Regions from separate parts of the Gracilibacillus marinus genome, predicted to be linked through region 2. Evidence: predicted binding sites of a transcription regulator. Region 2 holds the regulator's gene; the other holds the start of a gene.

Region 1 (4,441 bases), 720 kb from region 2:
TGTGTAGATGCAACAATTTATCAAAAAAAGTTTATCTTTTTTCCCTTTGGGTATTTTATAGAGTAAATACACGAAACAAAAAAAAAGGAGAGAATAACATGATTTGGACAATTATTGGAATTTTATTATTAATTTGGATTGTAGGCTTTTTACTAGACTTTGCAGGTGGACTTATTCATGTCCTACTTGTCATTGCATTAGTAGTATTTATTTACAAAATGATTCGAAAATGATAACTAATACGAACGCACCATGCTTTGGTTAACTGAGCATGGTGCGTTTTCTTCTTATATTAAATGAATAGCAATAAACTAATTGCCATTACTGCCATTCCTGTCATTAAACCGTAAATCGATTTATGTGTTTCATCGTATCTTTTTGCTGCTGGTAATAGTTCGTCAAGTGAAATAAATACCATGATTCCAGCTACTGCTGCAAAAAATGATTCCAAATAACATATCAGATAAGAATGGCATTAAGAATAAAAATGCGATGATTGCACCAACAGGTTCTGCTAATCCTGATAAGAAGGAAAGACGAAATGCTTTCTTTTTATCTCCTGTAGCATAATAAATTGGTACAGATACAGCAATCCCTTCTGGTATGTTGTGAATTGCAATTGCAATCGCAATGGCTACACCTAAAGCAGGATCCTGAATTGCTGCTGTAAATGTTGCAATCCCTTCAGGAAAGTTATGAATCCCAATAGCTAAAGCAGTGAATGTACCCATTTTTAATAAAGCACTATCTCCATTGCCTGAAGTAGAACTGTTCATATCTTCTACTTTCTTTATATTGTGTGGATTCCCTTGTGAAGGGATATATTTATCAATTAATGCAATTAAAATCATACCACCGAAAAAACCAGCAACTGTTAACCATTGACCTAACATATCTCCCTTTGCGGCAACTAAAGCATCTTGTGCCTTAAAGAATATCTCTACCATAGATACATAGATCATTACACCTGCTGAGAAACCTAGTGCCCATGATAAAAACTTTGTATTTGTTGTAGATGTGAAGAATGCTAAAATACTTCCAACCCCTGTCGCAAGTCCAGCCAACAACGTTAAACCAAATGCAAGTAATATGACATGTGGATCCGTCATGTGTTGTAACACCTCTCCCTATATAGTGAATGAATTAGCTAACCTAATTATATGCACTATGCTTCAAAAAGTTTCCCTTACGAAACATATTACTCTTCATCTAAAAAAAGGTCAACAATTTTATTTGTAGTATTGGAAAGGTGTTGTATTAGCTTATAGAAAAAAGGGTATATAGTAGTATTAAGAGCATTCTTGCTTAACTGTTTGAAATAATTCATGCAAAATATTTTCGACTTTTTTCCGAATAGCTGGATTAAAGTAATTGCGTTTTTCTTCTTTGCCTTTACATCTAAATAAATAAGTTGTAAATGTATCTTCACGATTAATTATCGTTATCGTGATTTTTTCTTTCAACATTTCTTTTCTTAGTAAATGGGATTCTTTTGTCGCTTGTTTTTCAATCCGTAACAGCAATTCGATATATGGTTCTGTAATTTTGAATGGCGATTGTCTTTCCAATTGTTGAATATCACGTTTAATGACTTGTAAAGCCAATGAAAGAAATAAAAAACGTGAAGCGATTTGCCATTCTTCATCTGTTAAATATCGCACTGTAGGTACCCTCCTTAAAAGGAACATATGTTCTATTATATGCAAGGAAATAATAAAATGCAATAGCTTATTAATCATTAGCAAAATAAGGTAAAAAGTATTAAAATAAGTAATAAGCGTGTATAAAAGGGGTTCTTTCTGAAGATGATTACATATAATATTAGTAATATCGAAAATATAGATATAGAAGAAATTAAAGAATTAATTGAAGCAAATGAATATGACCAACTTGTGACATTCTTACTAAGCACATATGAAAGTTTAGGTCCTATACCTGGCTTTCTATTACCTTTTTTAGAAGCATTCCTGCCTTTTTTGCCTTTAGTTGTTTTTGTTATTACAAATGCAGCAGCATATGGTTTGTTAGAAGGTTTTCTCTTGTCATGGTTAGGTGCAAGTGCTGGAGCTGTAGTTGTTTTTATTATTGTACGTCGATTTAAAGATGTTCGATTTTTTCGCTTTATCCGAAAAAACAAACAAGTAACAAAAGTGATGAATTGGTTAGAAAGGCATGGCTTTGGACCCTTATTTTTATTGCTATGTTTTCCGTTTTCGCCATCTGCTGTTATCAATCTAGTTGCAGCATTATCAAAAATTAGCCTATATCAATTCACACTAGCAGTATTATTAGGTAAAGCAGTAATGATATTTACAGTGTCCTATATTGGAGATACTATTACTTCATTTGCCCAAAATCCAGTTAAAACAATTATCGTTGCAATAGGTATTTTAATTTTTTGGTTGGTTGGTAAGTATATAGAGAAATATTTACACAGAAAAGCAGAAGAAAAAAATTGGAAATAGGGGTTACACAAAGGAAAAAAGGGGTAAATTAGTAATAAAAAGTCGGAGGGAATCCAATGAACAAGAAGAGAATTTGGTCAATCATCCGAATTGTTGTTATTTCCCTTTTATTAGCCTTTTTCTTTCGATCCTATTTATTTGCAAGTTATGTAGTGAATGGTAAATCTATGGAGCCTACATTACATGATGGCAATTTATTAATGGTAAATAAGATGATTTATGATTGGAAAAATATAAATCGCTTTGATGTCATTGTCTTCCACGCAAATGAAGAAGAAGATTATGTAAAAAGGGTAATAGGGGTACCTGGAGATCATATTGAATATAAAGATGATACGTTATTTTTAAATGGAGAAGTAGTAGAAGAAACCTATCTTACTTCTTATCGAAATGGAGAAGAGATTTTAACACATGACTTTGAATTAGAGATGTTAACAGGTGAACGTAAGGTACCACAAGGAAAATTGTTTGTGCTAGGGGATAATAGACAAAAAAGTTATGACAGTAGAGATATTGGATTTATTGATGAAAGTAGTGTAGTGGGTAAAGTGGACTTATTGTATTGGCCAGTATCACAACTAAACTTTCATTTAACAAAATAAATTACGTAAGCGCTTACTTTATAAGTGCTATTAAATTACTATTGAAAATCACTAACTGCTTTGTGAAGCATGAAGAGATGCGATACAGGCAGATAGTGATTTTTAAATGCGAAAAAATCTATAAACGGCGAAAAGTGCTTTTGATTCGGCCAGCACTTTTCGCCAGAAACTAGGGTACTTCGAAAATGGACCTACAATAAGTCATCATCGGTTCGTCCCTCACCGTGATTCCTATATTTCAGTCCATTTTCTCCAGTTCCTACGTTTCTAAACGGCGAAAAGTGCTTTTGATTCGGCCAGCACTTTTCGCCAGAAACTAGGGTACTTCGAAAATGGACTTACAATAAGTCATCATCGGTTCGTCCCTCACCGTGATTCCTATATTTCAGTCCATTTTCTCCAGTTCCTACGTTTCTAAACGGCGAAAAGTGCTTTTGTTTGTTATAATTGGTTAAAGTATGTTTTAGATTAGAGGTGTTTGATTTGCTGCGCTTTATTATAGGAAGTTCGACGGCGAATAAGGGTGAAACTTGTATTGGTGAAATAAAGCAAAAGTTAAGAGAAGATCCTCAAGGGGATCCGATTATTTATTTGGTGCCAGATCAAATGACTTTTCAACAAGAATATGCCTTGCTAAATGATGACGAGATGAATGGTTCAATACGTGCACAAGTGTTTAGCTTTTCTCGATTAGCATGGCGAGTGATGCAATTAACAGGTGGGGCAACGAAAAAGTTCATTACATCTACAGGGATACAAATGATGCTACGCAAAATCATTGATGAGAAAGCAAGTGATTTTCATGTATTTCAAAAAGCAATAGAAAAGCAAGGATTTATTGATCAATTGGAAGACATGATTACTGAATTTAAACGGTATTGTATTACTCCAGAGATGATAACAGAGCAAATTGCTGCAATAGAGATATATAAGCATCAGTCGATTACAGAAAAAGCATTAAAGCATAAATTAGAAGATTTGTATTATATTTATCACAACTTAATAAATAAGCTAAGTGGTGCTTATATGGATAATGAAGATCGATTAGAGCTACTTATTGATAAATTAGAAAATACTAATTTTCTTCAAAATACAACAGTATATGTAGATGGATTCCATCACTTTACACCACAAGAATTACGAGTATTAGAGGTGATTTTGAAAAAAGGGAAAGAAATGCATCTTACATTAACATTAAATGAAGAAAATGATGGGCTAAATGATCCGTTAAATATCTATCATGTAACAAGAGAAACATATATACAAATGAAAATGCTAGCAGAAAAACATGGAAAAAAGATAGAAATAGAACGAGTACAGACAAATCCGCAAATAGAATCCACATTTAGACATATGGATCAATATTTTGATAGC
Region 2 (4,441 bases):
CTTCGTTTTCAGTTGTTTCACTTTATCTGGGGTGACATCATTTCCATTCGGATCAATGACAGTCATTCCTTTCATATGATTTTTAAAAGATTTTCTAACATTTTTTAAATATGCTTGTCTTAACTGTTGTTGTTCCTCTTTTTCTTCAGCTGTTAATTCTGAAGTTTTAGCTTTATTTGCTAATTCGTTAATACGATTAATTTTGTCTTTAGATAACATAGAAATCTCCTTATATTAATTATTATATAGTATAAAACAATCTTAATAACAAATGTATCTTACATGAAATAACTTTCATTGTATTACAAAAGAGAGGATAGTCACTTTATCCTCTCTTTATTGTAAATCAGTTGAATTGTTCTTTTCAAGCATTTCGTACTCTTTATAGCGCCTATGCACGGTCGCTTTAGAAATATTATATCCCATTCCACGTAATATAGATGCAATTTCTTCAAATGTTAAATTATTTCCTCTTAATCTAACGACTTCTTTAATAGGAAATTTTTTTCGTTCCCTTCCTTGAGCTAAATGTTGGTTTGATAAATTTCTTTCAGGTTTGTATCCATTATCTAAAGCTTTCCTCATACCTCGCCTGATTTTTGCATTGTGAAGTTTTCTTTGATATTCCTCTACAATACCTACAATTTGTAATACCATAGAATCTCCTTCAGATAATTCTAATTTTCCATTATGTGAAACAGAGTAAATTTCAACATTTAACTTTACTAATTGATGCAATAATGCTATTTTCGCATTTCCTCGTCCTAGCCTTGTTTCGTCTTGAATAAGCAGAACATTCGCTCGATGTTGTTGGAAATCTTCTAACATCTCAAATACCCCATCACGTTCAATATCATAGCCGCTTTCTTTTTCTTGAATCACTTTGATGATAGTCATTCCAGATGATGTAGCAAATTGTGTCAATTCTTCTTTTTGCCTTTCTAATGATGTTTGTTGTACATCTTTATCTGTACTTACTCGGCAGTATAATATTGCTTCCAAAAAATCAATCCCTTAAAGTTCAATTATATATTTAATATAAATGAACTATAAAAAAATACAAGTCCACCTATAAATGCTAAGAAATAAAATAAATCTAAAAATGAAATTCTTTTTAACATATTAATCCCTCCATAGAACTTTTGTTCGTACCTTTATTATATACGAACAAAAGTTCCTGTCAAGTATTTTTCGAACGAATGTTTGTTATTGCTACGAACGTATGTTATAATCATGTTAATCAAACATATGTTAAAGGAGATTACGTTATGACAAATCTTTCGAAAAGACAGGAAGAAATTCTAGCATATATAAAAGAACAAGTAGATTTGAAAGGATATCCACCATCCGTTAGAGAAATCGGACAGGCTGTTGGCCTTGCATCAAGTTCTACTGTGCACGGTCACCTCGCTAGATTAGAGAAAAAAGGGTATATAAGACGAGATCCTACTAAACCTAGAGCAATTGAAGTATTAACACAAGAAGACGAAGCGTTAATTCCTAAAACAGCAGCAACATTTGCACCTGTAATTGGTAAGGTTACTGCAGGACTACCAATTACAGCTGTTGAAAATATTGAAGAGTATATTCCAATCCCTAGTACAGATGTGCATAGTGGTGATCAATTATTTGTTTTAGTAATTGAAGGAGATAGTATGATCGAAGCAGGCATTTTAAATGGAGACAAAGTTATTGTGAAACAACAAAATGTTGCGGTTAATGGTGATATTGTAGTTGCGATGACAGAGGAAAGTGAAGCGACTGTAAAAAGATTTTATAAAGAAAAAGATTATATTAGACTTCAACCTGAGAATGCGACAATGGAGCCACTTATATATGATAATGTAAGTATTTTAGGTAAAGTTGTAGGTTTATATCGAAATATCTAAACTAAGAGAAGCATGGCAAGTATTTTACTATATTTATTTAACTTCTAATCTATAAATAATTTGTTGTGATTAAAGACTTAATTACTAAATTAAGCCCATTTTAATAATCATAAACTAAAAACCACCAATTTTGTGTACTGGTGGTTTTTTGATTAGACCAACGTGCTTTTTTAGCGTATTTTTTTCCAATACCCCAGTAGTATATAGTTCAACACTATATACTTCTTTATTTATCTGATAGCATGAAGGAGGTTTTGATTCGTTTTAGATTAAGTTATCTGCACATACATAAACCCCTTTAACACCATAAGTGCCAAGGGGTTCTGTTTATTAATACATTTGAATATATTGTTCTCTTTCCCATGGGTGGACTTGAGTACGGATTACAATTTAATAGGAAGAAACTCGATAAAATTCTTCCAAATGATTGATACATCAATGTTTTAGATTTTACGCAAAATCAAACTATTTCAAGTTTATTCAAAAAAGTGGGGCGTTGGTGGGGCATAAAGTGGGGCAATAATATCGTAGTATTAGTTCGGTAGATGGCCTGCTTCATTAGATATTGAGAATAAATAAAACCCACCATTTTCACATGATGGGTTGAGCATATGAGCAGAGGTTTTATACTCTGCTCTATTAGTTTGTGCAAAAATTATTTTTTTATATTTTTTTTGCAGGAATTTGATTATTTATTTAGAAATTAATTAATATAGGGAACTTATTTATTTGAGTCAATTGCGAACACATTTTGTTATAAGATATAAAACTTTTAAGCATCTACTCTATTAATGGTAGGTGCTTTTTGTATTTGCTCATCAAAAAATGCTGTTTATGGAGTCTTACTCTCCAACCATCCCATCACCATCTCTATCGTCCATATATTTATACAGCCAATGGTCATCATGTATCGGCATGCTGAAACCTGCATCTTTTGCTTCTTGTATGGTTACTCGACCATTACCGTTAGTGTCCACACTGGCAACATCACCTTCATTGTCAGAACTGATAGAACCAGATTCTTCCGAAGGATCTTCTTCCTCGCTACTTGTTATACCTAAAGATTCGTTAACTTCATCAGGATTCACATTGTCAAATTCATCAACAATTTTGTTACCCATTAATGTATAAGTATATTGATAATTTGATGGTATTTGCGTTTCTGTATCAGGGTAAGTAATAATTGCTTCAAAATTCGTGGCTCCACCAGCACTACGAATTGATTCTTCCATATATGCTTGGTCACCATGTCGATTGAGTGTACTTTCTTGAGGCGTGATATTATATGCGTTCGACACGCCACCCAGCGAATCTGCAATCACATGTCCTTCATCGAGTACATCACTTTCGACACCTGGCACTTTCGCTTCATCTGAAAAGTATCTGCCAGATGAGAGGACTGGTTCTGTACTATCATCTTGTATAATAATTTCTTCTGCAATCACACGTATTAATTGGCCATATTCATTAGTAAACGCCCAATATTCCCGGTCTCCAAATCCAATGTCCACAACCACATTAGGTTCACGAAATCCTGATAAATCACCACCGTCCACCTCTATTAGTTCATATCCAGAAAACAGGGCATCCTTTGTTTCGGTTGGTGTTTCTTCTACTGTTGGTTCATCATCAACCGCAGTACTTTCTTCTTCTTCTTCAGCATCACTTGTATTCGTTTTGTCTTCTTCTTGGGTATCCGTTTCTTCTTCTGATGCAGTCTCTTCATTTGATTGATCGGTTGTTACTTCTTGAGGATCTTTTTCTTCTCCTGCAATGGATGCATTATCTGCGTTTGTACAGCCAAACATAAATATTAATAATAAAAACAATATGTATTTCTTCAAACTAATCTCTCCCCTTTCTTCCATTAGTATACTATGGATAGAGAAGAAAAAACACCTACAAATTGGTAGGTGTTGCTAATTACACTAAGCCAAAGCCAGCTCCTGAACCTGTTGAAGAACCGACAACAAATAATAATAATTTGAAATACGATACATCGGGACCAGATTGAGATTGTGGAGATTTAAATAAACAAGCAGAAGCCCAATCTTTTATAGAAGCATCGGGACCTGGAGACCCACGTAGACTTGATGGAAATGATAATGATGGATTAGCATGTGAGAGTTTACCGTAAACGAAGTTAATACAACTAGGGCATCTAATTAAAATTTAGGTGCTCTTTTTTGTGTGGACTTAAAATTTCTTACTTCATAATAGCCTTTCTCAATAGCATCCCACTTCGTAAATATAAATCCATTCAACTCTCCTAAATTATCATCATCACCGATTTTGAAAATCTGTTGGCCAATCAATAGATAGTTTATATCCCAAAGCCTATCATAAACTCTGATAATTAACTGACTAGTGTATCTTGTTTGCATAATGAATCTGCTCATAGTATACCTCCTTTCTAATTTATTCTTTTATTAATTTCGACAAAAACACTTATTTACCCGCTTAAAAATTGTAAATTATTTGTTATTGATTTTTTACGTTGAATTAATATAAAATAGGAACAAACGTTCTCGAAAAGGTGGTATATTATGAAT

What was found. Region 2 encodes LexA, which represses DNA repair genes until DNA is damaged. Its sites were predicted from a motif close to CGAACATATGTTCG; they were not measured.
Region 1: the regulator LexA is predicted to act here: its motif matches at 1,682-1,695, upstream of ACFOZ1_RS03210 (YhjD family protein).

What each region holds. Positions count from the first base shown of each region.
Region 1 is NZ_JBHSDV010000001.1:744,974-749,414, forward strand. It holds gene ACFOZ1_RS03200 (lmo0937 family membrane protein) at 99-233, shown strand; partial or broken gene zupT (zinc transporter ZupT) at 293-1,109, opposite strand; gene ACFOZ1_RS03210 (YhjD family protein) at 1,290-1,661, opposite strand; gene ACFOZ1_RS03215 (TVP38/TMEM64 family protein) at 1,806-2,465, shown strand; gene lepB (signal peptidase I) at 2,522-3,067, shown strand; gene addB (helicase-exonuclease AddAB subunit AddB) at 3,551-4,441, shown strand, end outside.
Region 2 is NZ_JBHSDV010000001.1:1,463,059-1,467,499, reverse strand. It holds gene ACFOZ1_RS06905 (DUF896 domain-containing protein) at 1-219, opposite strand, end outside; gene ACFOZ1_RS06900 (YneB family resolvase-like protein) at 337-1,002, opposite strand; gene lexA (transcriptional repressor LexA) at 1,269-1,889, shown strand; gene ACFOZ1_RS06890 (DNA/RNA non-specific endonuclease) at 2,732-3,757, opposite strand; partial or broken gene ACFOZ1_RS06885 (hypothetical protein) at 3,916-4,026, shown strand; gene ACFOZ1_RS06880 (hypothetical protein) at 4,055-4,288, opposite strand; gene ACFOZ1_RS06875 (YolD-like family protein) at 4,436-4,441, shown strand, end outside.